One region of the Marinobacter apostichopi genome, then DNA from elsewhere that is predicted to be linked to it. Evidence: predicted binding sites of a transcription regulator. Region 1 holds the regulator's gene; the other holds the start of a gene.

Region 1 (6,501 bases):
CCTCGCACTGGCGAAGCCGGTCGCAGAATGCGCGTTCATTGAATTTTTCCGCCAACTGGCTCAGCAGTTCCAGATGCTCGCTGGTGGCCTCTTTGGGCACGACCAGGGCAAACACCAGATCGACAGGTTGGTTGTCGATGGCATCAAACTCAATGCTCTCTTCCAGCGTCAGCAAAACGCCCACCACATGATCAAGCCCTTCCAGCCGACAGTGGGGAATGGCAATGCCTTGGCCAATGCCGGTGCTGCCCAGACGCTCCCGCCCAATCAGATTATTGAAAATCTGAGTCTCGCTGAGAGTGCCGTTATGCTGGTGAATCTGTTCGGCGATGAATTCCAACACCCGCTTTTTACTGGAAGCGGGGACCCGGCACTGGGTCAGCTCTGGCGCAAGAATGTTATCGATGGTTAAGGATGTGTCGCTCATGAATCGACTGCAATTCCGTAAAAAAAAGGCTGCGGCAGGTTAACCTTGCCGCAGCGCGATGAGATGACATGCACGATAACTGGCGTCTAGCGACCGCCGTTGCCGTGCATCCGGTCTACATTCTTTTCCTTGTGCTTGAGGATCTGGCGGTCCAGTTTGTCAATCAGCCCGTCGATGGCCGCATACATGTCCTCGTTTTCTGCCTTTGCGTGTATATCACCACCAACCACGTGCAACGTCGCTTCTGCCATTTGACGAACTTTCTCCACTTGCAAAGTGACCTGGCAATTACTGATGTGGTCAAAGTGGCGTTCAAGTTTCTCAAATTTTTCCGAGACGTAATCCTTCAGTGCGGGAGTCAGTTCTACGTGGTGGCCTGAAATGTTGAGTTGCATAGGCGTCTCCTGTTGTCATCGTGCCGGCCCAGACGGGTCGGGCTGAGGGCTGGCGCGCACTGCGCCGCCAAAGTTTGGTCTGGGGGAGCCCCCTGTGAGGGCAGGGCTCTCCTAAACCAGTCTTTTTCGCTCATTCGAGGGTGGAATATGCATGGCCTCCCGGTACTTGGCTACCGTCCGCCGCGCCACCTTGATTCCTTGATCCCCTAGCATGGCCGCAATTTTGCTATCGCTCAACGGCTTTTTCGGCGTTTCCGCTGCGATCAGTTTCTTGATCATTGCACGGATAGCGGTCGATGAACATTCCCCGCCTTCATCCGTACTGACATGACTCGAGAAAAAATACTTCAGCTCAAAGATGCCCCGGGGCGTATGCATGTATTTTTGTGTCGTGACCCGGGAAATGGTCGACTCGTGCATCTCCACCGCCTGCGCAATATCCGACAGGATCAAGGGTTTCATGGCTTCTTCACCGTGATCCAGAAAGCCCTGCTGGTGTTCAACGATTCGGGTAGCCACCTTAAGCAAGGTTTCGTTACGGCTTTGCAGGCTCTTGATAAACCATTTGGCTTCCTGCAGCTGATCACGCAGGTAGGTGTTGTCGGCACTGCTGTCTGCGCGCCTTATAAGAGAAGCATAGCCTGCATTGACGCGGATGCGTGGTGCAATTTCAGGATTTAACTCAACTCGCCACCGGCCGTTGTGTTTGCGCACGATGACATCCGGAATCACGTAATCAGGCTCGGCGCGATCGATCACGTCTCCGGGCCGTGGGTTCAGGCCAGTGATGAGGGCCAGAACCTCCCGCAATTGATCTTCTTTGAGCCGGCTGCGCCGCAGTAATTGCGCGTAGTCGCGGTTACCCAGCAGATTGATGTAGTGGGTGATCACCAGTCGGGCCTGGGACAGCCAGGGTGTTTCTGGCGGTAACTGGTTCAGCTGGATCAGCAGGCATTCCTGCAAGTCACGGGCAAAAACGCCGGGGGGGTCGAAATGCTGCAGGCGGTGCAGCACCGCTTCAACCTCGTCCAGTTCAACCGGGTCTTCATCCGCATCATCTTGCAGCCCGGCGTGGATGTCCTCAGGTGGGCTGGTCAGGTAACCCCGTTCGTCCACGGCATCCATCAGGGCATGGGCAATGGCCTGGTCCCGCTCGCTCAACGGAGTCAGGTTCAGCTGCCACTCAAGGTGGTCCTGCAGGGTTTCCGTGGGTGAGTTGCGGGTCTCGAAATCGTGATCGTTTTCGTCGTCATTGCGCGCGGAGGTCGCCGGCGCTGACTGATAGATATCGTCCCACGCGGTGTCGACCGGCAGATCGTCGGGGATGGTATCCGGAATCTCATTCTCCGATGACCAGTCGGGCCCGTTTTCGGACTCGTCCCAGTCCGGGGTGGTCTCTGGAGCCGGTTCCGAGGCTGTTTCGCTGGCTGGCTCGTCGTGACTGTTGCTGTCGTCGGTCGACTGGGATTCCGCCTGGTCGTCGTCCTCGGAGGTTTCCAGCATGGGATTGGATTCCAGCGCCTGCTGAATTTCCTGCTGAAGATCCAGGGTGGATAGCTGCAGAAGCCGGATCGCCTGTTGCAGCTGGGGTGTCATGGTCAGACTTTGACCCAGCTTTAACTGTAAGGAGGCTTTCATAACCATGGTTCAGGATCCGTCACTCGTCAGCACTCTGCGTTGCGGTCTGTTCAATAAAAAAGTCGTTATGTGGCCGTCACTTGCCGACATCCCAAAAGAGCCTAGCAAGTTCTTTGCCGAGTTTACTTGCTCAAAGTCACCAACACAATCGGATGCTTGGCGTCACAGTCTGAATTCATTGCCCAGGTAGACTTCTTTCACCTGCTGGTTGGCCAGGATGGTTTCAGAATTTCCGGACGCAATAATGTGACCACCGGAGACAATGTAGGCGGTCTCACAAATGTCCAGGGTTTCCCGCACGTTGTGGTCGGTGATCAGCACACCGATGCCCTTGTCCCGGAGGTGGCGGATGATGTGCTTGATATCGCTCACCGAGATCGGGTCGACCCCGGCAAAGGGTTCGTCCAGCAGGATAAACGCGGGCTCCATGGCCAGGGCGCGGGCGATCTCGACACGACGGCGTTCACCGCCGGACAGGGCCATACCCACGCTGTCGCGAATGTGGGTAATGTGAAACTCTTCAAGAAGCTCTTCCAGCTTGTTTACCCGTTCGGTCCGGCTCAAGCCCTTGCGGGTCTCCAGGATGGCCATGATGTTGTCACGAACGGTCAGTTTGCGAAACACCGAGGCTTCCTGGGGCAGGTATCCGATACCCTTGCGGGCGCGGCCATGCATCGGCAGTGGTGTGATGTCCTGGCTGTCGATAGTGATGCGGCCCCGATCAGCAGGCACCAGCCCGACAATCATGTAAAAGCAGGTGGTCTTGCCGGCCCCGTTGGGACCGAGAAGACCAACGATTTCGCCGCTGCGGATCTCCAGCGAAACGTCAATCACCACCTTTTTGTGTTTGTAGCTTTTTGCCAGGTTACTGGCTCTGAGAACTGCCATCGGATCCCTGTTTGCTTTTGGTACTGCGTGGCTGGATGACCATTTCGACACGGCCGCTACCAGTATTCGTGTCGCCACCCTGCGCGGTTACAACCCGGCGGACGGTATCATAATGAATGACGTCGCCCCGGAACAGGTTGCCATTCTGCTCAATGATGGCATCCCTTTCAAAGGTCAGTTGGTCTTCGCTGGCGGACCAGGTGATGTTGAGGGCACGGGCGTCGGTTTCACCCTCGCCGTCCCGGGTTGGCTGCTGGTAGCGGGCCGGCTGGCCGGAGGCCTCAATGCGGCTCAGGCCATTGGCATCCCGGAACAGCACCACGCGCTCTGCGTCGAGCCGGGTTTTTCCCTGCACTAGCTGGACGTCTCCGGTGTAGGTGGCTATGCCCTTGGTGTCGTCCAATCGGGCGTTATCGGCGCTCACGGTGATCGGGGCGTCGGAATCCAGGTTGAACGCGGTGGCAGGCCCGCTGACGGTCAGTGCCAGCGTGACAGCCAGCAGCGTGAGACATCGGTTATTGACCAGTTTCATAGCGTCCTTCCACCTGAGATTTAAGTTCGAGGGTTCGGTCGTCAATCCAGGCTTTCATGCCTTTCGCCCGGGTGACGCCAATTTGATCGGTGATGGTAACCGGTGCGTCGGTGTACACGGTGCCCTGGTCGTTATCCAGGGTCAGGCTGGTGGTTGTCATCGTGGCTTTGCGTTCGCCAATGGTCCGGATAACCCGCACGTGGTCGGTCAGATAAAGCACACCTTCATTTTGCAACAGGCTGCCATTCTCCGACTCGACAATCCAGGGTTCCGTTTCTGGCTGACCGAAGAGCTTGGCGCGGGGTTCTTTCATGGTGGCTACATTGCCTTCCTCGAACTGTTCGATTCGAGGGCTGGTGAACTGGATTTTCAGGTCGCCGTTTTCGTCATAGGACGTGTACTGGCCATTGACGACAAAGCCATCGGGTTCGGCCTTGCCTCGAAGTTTCGCTGCATCGTCTTGAATCCTGGTGGGTTCGTCACTGCGCCATAACAGAAACAGTGTTGCGGCAATCGTGCCGCCGAGGGCCAGGGTGCGCAGCCACGGACGGTCTGATAGCGTAAGCAGCGCGATCAGGCCGTCTTTGGTCTCGCCATTGTTGTTGCTGCGCTGATCCTTGGAACTGGCACTCATGTGTCGGGCTCCAGATAGCTCGCTAGGGCGGCGCCGAGCTTACCCTGAGCCGTCAGCAACAAATCACTGACTTCACGCACGGCGCCGCTGCCACCGGCGGCCTGGGTGCAATAGTCGGCGTGTTCGCGTACCAGCCAATAGCCGTTGGGCACGGTCAAGCCAAGCCCGGCAAAACGGATGGCCGGCAGGTCTGGCAGGTCGTCGCCCATGTAGGCGATTGCATCGGCGGGCAGGTCCATGGCGCTGAGCAGTTCCTGCAGCGCGACGCGTTTATCCTCGCGACCCTGCATCAGGTGGGGAATGCCCAGATCCCGCATCCGTTTTTCGGTGAGGGGCGACTTTCGGCCGGTGATCACGGCGACATCGATGCCCGCCGCCATTAGCTGTTTCATGCCCAGGCCGTCGAGGATGTTGAAGGCTTTGAGCTCATCGCCATTGGCGCTGAAATAGAGTCTGCCATCACTCATGATGCCGTCGACATCAAACGCAATCAGGCGGATCCCGGCGGCTTTGGTCAGGAGTTCCCGTGGCCAGTTCGCGGCTAGCGGGCTGATCGGGTCTGACATCAGATCACTCCAGCCCGAAGCAGATCGTGCATGTTGATAGCGCCCACCAAGCTGCCGCTCTGGTCGGTCACCGGCAGCGCGTTGATTTTCATTTCTTCCATGATGTTCAGGGCTTCCGCCGCCAGGTGTTCGGCCTGAATGGTTTTGCCGTTGGGGGTCATGACGTGTTCGATTGCGGTGGTGTGTACGTCGACATTCTTATCAAGCGTGCGACGCAGGTCGCCGTCGGTAAAGACGCCGGTCAGCTTGCCGGATGCATCCAGTACCGTGGTCATGCCCAGTCCTTTGCGAGAAATTTCCAGCAGGGCGCCGCTGAGGGTGGTGCCTTCAGGGACTTTTGGAATGCGGTCCCCGGTGTGCATGATGTCGGAGACTCTAAGCAGAAGCCTACGCCCGAGCGTGCCGCCGGGGTGCGAGAATGCAAAATCTTCTTTACTGAAGCCGCGCGCCTCCAGCAGGGCGACCGCGAGAGCGTCTCCCATGACCAGCGTGGCTGTGGTGCTAGAGGTGGGCGCCAGGCCTAGCGGGCAGGCCTCGGTTTCAACGCTCACGTCCAGGTTGGCCACCGCTTCCCTGGCCAATACCGAATCCGGGTTGCCGGTCATGCTGATCAGCGGAGCGTCCATACGCTTGATCAGCGGCAGAATGGTAACCACCTCGCTGGTGTTGCCGCTGTTGGATATGGCAATGACTACGTCCTGGCTGGTAATCATGCCCAGGTCACCGTGGCTGGCTTCGCCGGGATGCACGAAAAACGACGGGGTGCCGGTACTCGCCAGGGTTGCCGCAATCTTGTTACCAATGTGCCCGGATTTGCCCATGCCGGTGACCACGACCCGGCCCTTGCAGGCCATGATTACCTCGCACGCCTTGATGAAATGGTGATCAATGCGTCCTTCCAGGGCATCAATAGCATCACGTTCGATACGGATGGCTTGAAGCGCGGAAGTGCGAAAGTCCTTTGAGCTCTGTTCAGTCATCGGGATTAGGGCCTGGTCTGCTTGGGTGAACATGGTTATCAATGCATTGCACAGTGCCTGATTCTGGGGCAATGCCGCTGAAGTTACAGCGGAGTATATCATTTTCAATCAGAGACGCCGTGGGTTACAGGATGCGTTACAGAAAGTTCAGTGAAACTGATCAACGTGTTCATGCTTTTTCGGCTTGGACCGATTGAGCTTCAAGCTTCCTTGGCATAATGTAGCCGCACTTTTTAGTCGCACTTTCACAGGGTGGGGTTACGCACAAAGGGTAGGGTTATGGACAGTCCCGCATACATATCATTGAGAGATGTTGTATTTTCCCGTTCAGGGCGTCGAGTTCTGGATGGCGTAACTCTGGACATACCGCGCGGTAAAATCACCGCCATCATGGGGCCCAGTGGCACCGGTAAGACCACGGTGTTGCGGCTGATAGGTGGT
Region 2 (6,501 bases), 1.8 Mb from region 1:
AGCCAAGGGTGAGGAGCGCCCTGCCCCGCGCTGATCCATCAAGATGATGCGGAAGCGCTCGGCGTCGAAGAAGCGTCGCTGATAGTCCTCACAGCCGCCACCGGGACCACCATGAACCACCAACACTGGGATGCCCTCCGGGTTGCCACTTTCTTCCACGTAAAGCTCATGGGGAGAATCCACCGCAATGCGGTGCCGGGCATTGGCCTTGATGTCGGGATAGAGGGTGAGCATGACGCGATCCGGCAAAGGGTTTAACCGGAGTTTAGCTGATATGAACAAAAAGGGGCGGATCAAACCTGATCCGCCCCTTTTGGAATTCCTGCTGGAATTTACTTCTTCTTGGCGCGCTTACGCTCGTTCTCCGTCAACAACTTCTTACGCAGGCGGATGGACTTGGGCGTCACCTCTACCAGCTCGTCGTCGTCGATGAACTCGAGCGCCTGCTCAAGGGTGAACTTGATCGGCGGCACCAGGCCAATAACCTCGTCCTTGCCGGAAGCACGCATGTTGTCGAGCTTCTTGCCTTTGGTCGGGTTCATGACCATGTCGTTGTCACGGCTGTGAATGCCGCACAACTGACCTTCATAGATTTCCTGACCTGGATCCAGGAACAGCTTGCCGCGACTCTGCAGGGTTTCCAGCGAATAAGTCAGCGCCGTACCCGTTGCCATGGACACCAGAACACCGTTTTGGCGGCTGGTGACGTCACCGACCTTGATCGGGCCGTAATGGCTGAAGGTGGAGGTCAGGATACCGGTACCTGAAGTCATGGTCAGGAAGGTATTACGGAAGCCAATCAGACCACGGGCCGGGATGGTGTAATCAAGACGCATGCGCCCTTTACCGTCCGGTACCATGTTGGTCAGGTCGCCTTTACGCAGACCCATCTGCTCCATGACAGGACCCTGGTGCTGCTCTTCAATGTCGACGATGACATTTTCGTACGGCTCCTGCTTCACGCCGTCAACTTCGCGAATGACTACTTCCGGGCGGCCAACCGCCAACTCGAAGTTCTCACGACGCATGTTCTCGATCAGAACCGACAGGTGCAGCTCGCCACGACCGGACACTTTGAACTTGTCGGCAGACTCCCCTTCTTCCACACGCAGAGCTACGTTGTGCAGCAGCTCTTTTTCCAGACGCTCTTTAATGTTGCGGCTGGTCACGTACTTGCCTTCTTTACCAGCGAAGGGCGAGTCGTTGACCTGGAATGTCATGGAAACGGTCGGCTCGTCTACGGTCAGTGCCGGCAGCGCTTCAACCTGAGACTGATCACACAGGGTATCGGAGATAAACAGCTCATCCATACCGCTGACGCAAACAATGTCGCCCGCCTGGGCTTCATCAACTTCAACACGCTGAAGACCGGAGTGACCCATGATCTTGAGGATACGACCGTTGCGCTTCTTGCCGTCGGCGCCAATGGCGGTCACTGGCGAGTTGGTCTTGACCTTACCCCGCGCGATGCGGCCGATACCGATTACACCCAGGAAGCTGTTGTAGTCCAGCTGGGAGATCTGCATCTGGAACGGGCCGTCCATATCAACGTTCGGCGCAGGTACGTGGTCGACGATGGCCTGGAATACGGCATCCATGTTGTCGTCCAGGTTCTCGTGGTCCATACCGGCGATGCCGTTCAGGGCACTGGCGTAAACAATCGGGAAGTCCAGTTGCTCTTCAGTGGCACCCAGGGCATCGAACAGATCGAACACCTGATCAACGACCCAATCCGGACGTGCGCCCGGACGGTCAATTTTGTTCACCACAACGATTGGACGCAGGCCTGCTGCGAATGCTTTCTGGGTTACAAAGCGGGTCTGCGGCATCGGGCCATCGATAGAATCGACCACCAGCAGCACGCAATCCACCATGCTCATCACCCGCTCCACTTCGCCGCCAAAATCGGCGTGGCCCGGGGTGTCGACGATGTTGATATCGTACTCATTCCATTTCAGGGCCGTGTTCTTGGCCAGAATGGTGATACCACGCTCTTTTTCCTGATCGTTGGAATCCATAACGCGCTCGTTTTCGAGCTCTTTTCGGTCCAACGTGCCGGATTGGCGCAGCAGTTTGTCAACGAGGGTCGTCTTACCATGGTCGACGTGCGCGATGATGGCGATATTACGAAGCTTTTCAATCACAACTATAATCCTGCGGCATGCTTTCTTTGACCTGAGAGGGTCTTAAGGAGGTAAAACCTCTCACATGCCGTCTCAAATCCGTAAAGTGAACCCATTGTCCAATACCGGGCGGCATCGGCGCGTCCCAACCAGCTGAAAAGGTCCGGGAGCAAATGAGGCGGCGGGCAGTATATCGAAAAGTCCACACTGATTATATGCAGATAAACGACTATATCTGCGTCAAGCCTCTGCACCAAAGGTGATCACAGCCAGACAATAGCGCACTATTCTGGTGCGTGCGCCGACGAGGTTTCCGCCAGAACAACGCCCCACAATCCCCATAAAAGTGCCGCAGGCCGCACCACTGTGCACTTCTGGCGCACGCCCCAAAAATTGGCAAGCGCCTTGCTTTACCCAAGTCAGCCGAATTTTGCAGGTAAGTGGCTAAAGCTTTTGCTAAGCTGCAATGCCTGAATAAAAGATCGGACATCAGTCATTCTGAACGATCCGGCAAAACGAACACGTATACGCCCGTCAAAACGGGACAACTAACGGAGCATGCACAATGTCCAAGACAATTGATCTGATCAAAGAACACGAAGTGAAGTGGGTAGACATGCGCTTCACCGACAGCCGCGGTAAAGAGCAGCACGTTACCCTGCCCGCCTCTGAGGTGGACGAAGACTTCTTCGCAGACGGCAAGATGTTCGACGGTTCTTCAATCTCCGGCTGGAAAGGCATCAACGAATCCGACATGATTCTGATGCCAGACGATTCCAGCTCCGTCCTGGACCCGTTCACCGAAGAAACCACCCTCAACATCACTTGTGACATCGTTGAGCCTTCAACCATGCAGGGTTATGAGCGCGATCCGCGTTCCGTTGCACGTCGCGCTGAAGAGTACCTGAAGTCTACCGGCATCGCCGATGGCGCCCTGTTCGGCCCGGAGCCTGAGTTCTTCGTATTTGACTCGGTCAAATGGGAAGTGGACATGAAAGGTGCTGGCTATTCCCTGCACTCCGAAGAAGCCGCCTGGGTTTCTGGCGAAGATTTCGACCGCAACAACATCGGCCACCGCCCAGGTGTGAAAGGCGGTTACTTCCCGGTTCCTCCGGTAGACAGCCTGCATGACCTGCGTGGCGCTATGTGTGCTGCCATGGAGTCCATGGGCCTGGAAATCGAAGTACACCACCACGAAGTGGGTACAGCTGGCCAGTGCGAAATCGGTGTTGGCGCCAACACCCTGACCAAGAAAGCCGACGAAGTTCAAATCCTTAAGTACTGCGTACACAACGTGGCCCATGCCTACGGCAAGACCGCCACCTTCATGCCGAAGCCGGTAGTGGGTGATAACGGTTCCGGCATGCACGTTCACATGTCCCTGAGCAAAGATGGCAAGAACCTGTTTGCCGGCGACAGCTACGCGGGCCTGAGCGAAGCGGCTCTGTATTACATTGGTGGTGTTATCAAGCACGCCAAGGCCATCAACGCCTTCACCAACAGCTCCACCAACTCTTACAAGCGTCTGGTTCCGGGTTTCGAAGCTCCGGTTATGCTGGCCTACTCTGCCCGTAACCGCTCTGCTTCCATCCGTATTCCGTACGTGAACAGCCCGAAAGCACGTCGTATCGAAGTACGCTTCCCGGACGCCTCTGCCAACCCGTACCTGGCCTTCGCGGCCCTGATGATGGCTGGTCTGGACGGCATTCAGAACAAGATCCACCCAGGCGATGCCATGGACAAGGATCTGTACGACCTGCCGAAGGAAGAAGCACTGAACATTCCGGTTGTTGCCGAAACTCTGGCCGAAGCACTGGATTGCCTGGAAGCAGACCACGAGTTCCTGACCCGTGGCGGCGTCTTCACTGAAGACATGATTCAGGGCTACGTGGACCTGAAGCGCGGTGAAGTAGAGCGCCTGAACATGACCACTCACCCGGTCGAGTTCGAGCTGTACTACTCTTGCTAAGCAGTCCGCTCTGCTAGAACAAACCGGAAGCTTCGGTTTGTGACGAAGCCCCGCCCAGTGCGGGGCTTTTTTATGGCCTAATTAGAAGTGTCTGCCGTTCTTAACGATATGTAACTAACAACCTGCCTCAGGGGCGTTGAAATGACGTCGGGGGCCGCAGATAATCGAATAAAACATCAACACAGGTGTGCTTATGAAACCAAGGACCGGACTATTCGCCGCAGCCCTGATCCTGCTCACTGGCCCCACGGTCGCAGAGGTTTACCGAAATGTGGATGCCAATGGCAATGTTACCTTCTCCGACGAACCGTCCAAGGGCTCCGAAGCCGTAGAGGTCAAGCCAGTTACCACCGTGACCCTACCTAAGCCCCAAAATGTGCGCGAAACCGACAAACTGCGCGAAGAGGTCAAACGCGAAGGCTCGGTGTACGAAAGCGTTGGCTTCGCCTACCCCGAAAACAATCAGGCCTTTCACAGCGGCAGCGGCGATATCCAGTTTGAAGTCCAAAGCACCCCTGGCCTCCAGTCCGGCCACAAGTACGAGGTTACCCTGGACGGACAACCGGTAGGCCAGACTACTTCAGGTTCTGTTAGCGTCCGTAATGTGTTCCGTGGCACTCACGATGCCCGTGTCCACATCGTTGATGAAAACGGTGTTCAGGTGAAAACCGGCCCGGCCATCAGCTTTACCGTGCACCGCCCGTCCGTCGCCAATTGACAGCGCACTATTTTGGTGCGATTGCACCATAAACACGCCATACTCTGACCAGCTATAGGGCGAAACCACCGGGCTGGTCATCCTTCCCCTTCGACTTACGCACCAGCGTACGGCACAGCTCCACGCTGTTTGACGCACATGCCCGCACTTTGCCCACTCTTTTTGCGCTGACCTTCAAAGTGGTTCGCTTCTTGCAGTTTCACAAAGATAGGAAGGTCACCACATTCACAATGTCGAACCAACGGGATTGATACATGGCATTGCCTACGGCCACCACAAACGGCGACAAGCGCATCCTCGACAGCCTGACCACAGCGGTTCTGGTTCTGGAGGAAAGCCTGAGGATTAGTTACTTCAATCCGGCCGCAGAGAGCCTGTTCGAAACCAGCATGACCCGGAGCCGGGGTCAGTTGTTCGATGACATCCTGATTGATTCCGAAGACGCCCTGAAAACCCTTCATGCTGCCGCCGAAAATGGCCAATCCTACACCCGCCGCGAGGCTGAGTTCGTTCTGGCCAGCGGCTTACGATTGACGGTGGATTACTCGGTAACACCTACCAGCCTGGATCCGGTTGAACTGCTGATCGAAATTCAGCCCCGGGACAGACTGCTCCGCATCAGCCGGGAAGAGGACATTATCTCGCAGCAGGAAACCACCCGGATTCTGGTGCGCGGCATGGCCCACGAGATCAAAAACCCACTAGGCGGCATTCGGGGCGCAGCGCAACTGCTCGACCGCGAACTCAATGACGAGGACCAGCGCGAATACACCCGTGTCATCATTGATGAGGCCGATCGCCTGCGCAGCCTGGTCGACCGCATGCTTGGCCCCAACAAGGCTCTGAAGCTGGCTGAAACCAACGTGCACGAGGTACTGGAACGGGTGGGCACATTGCTGGAAGCCGAAAGCAAAGGTCGTCTTTTATTCCGCCGGGACTACGACCCCAGTATTCCGGAATTCCCAGGCGACAAGGAACAGCTGATTCAGGCATTCCTGAACATCGCCCGGAATGCCATGGAAGCGGCCTTCGAGAACCAGACCGGCCACCGGGATGAAGCGCCGCCCACCATCACATTCCGAACCCGCGCCCTGCGCCAGTTCACCATCGGCAATCGGCGTCATCGCCTGGTATGCCGGGTCGACGTAATCGATAACGGGCCCGGCATTCCACCGGATCTATTGCAAAACATCTTCTACCCGATGATTAGCGGCCGCGCCAGTGGCACCGGTTTGGGACTATCCATTACCCAAAGCATCATCGGGCAACATCGCGGCCTGGTCGAGTGCGAAAGCGAGCCCGGCCGAACCGACTTCATCATCTTCCTGCCTCTGGAGGACACCCCATGAGCCAACCGGCAAACGTCTGGATCATAGACGACGATCGCAGTATTCGCTGGGTGCTGGAGCGCGCCCTTAACCAGGCCGGTTTACAGCCCCGGGTTTTCGAAAGTGGCGAGAGCATCATGATGCGTCTCGAACATGAGCAACCAGACGCCATCATCAGCGATATCCGGATGCCCGGGGTTGATGGCATTACCCTGTTGTCTCAGATTGTAGAGGCTCATCCCGATCTGCCAGTGATCATCATGACCGCGCATTCGGATCTAGAGAGCGCGGTGACCAGCTACCAGACCGGCGCCTTCGAGTATCTTCCCAAGCCGTTCGATGTGGATGACGCAGTTGCGTTGG

Evidence for each region. The regulator sigma-54, encoded in region 1, starts transcription at its own class of promoters, with help from an activator protein. The targets are predictions, from matches to a motif close to ANTGGCATNNANNTTGCTNT.
Region 2: glnA (glutamate--ammonia ligase) is a predicted target of sigma-54. The motif match lies at 2,516-2,535, and genes of this name have one in related genera.

What each region holds. Positions count from the first base shown of each region.
Region 1 is NZ_AP028070.1:2,629,392-2,635,892, reverse strand. Features, by position in the region: gene ptsN (PTS IIA-like nitrogen regulatory protein PtsN) at 1-427, opposite strand, end outside; gene hpf (ribosome hibernation promoting factor) at 514-822, opposite strand; gene QUE89_RS12100 (RNA polymerase factor sigma-54) at 934-2,460, opposite strand; gene lptB (LPS export ABC transporter ATP-binding protein) at 2,623-3,348, opposite strand; gene lptA (lipopolysaccharide transport periplasmic protein LptA) at 3,326-3,880, opposite strand; gene lptC (LPS export ABC transporter periplasmic protein LptC) at 3,864-4,514, opposite strand; gene QUE89_RS12080 (KdsC family phosphatase) at 4,511-5,080, opposite strand; gene QUE89_RS12075 (KpsF/GutQ family sugar-phosphate isomerase) at 5,080-6,060, opposite strand; gene QUE89_RS12070 (ABC transporter ATP-binding protein) at 6,340-6,501, shown strand, end outside.
Region 2 is NZ_AP028070.1:697,387-703,887, reverse strand. Features, by position in the region: gene pip (prolyl aminopeptidase) at 1-234, opposite strand, end outside; gene typA (translational GTPase TypA) at 333-2,144, opposite strand; gene glnA (glutamate--ammonia ligase) at 2,689-4,092, shown strand; gene QUE89_RS03200 (DUF4124 domain-containing protein) at 4,286-4,810, shown strand; gene glnL (nitrogen regulation protein NR(II)) at 5,065-6,159, shown strand; gene ntrC (nitrogen regulation protein NR(I)) at 6,156-6,501, shown strand, end outside.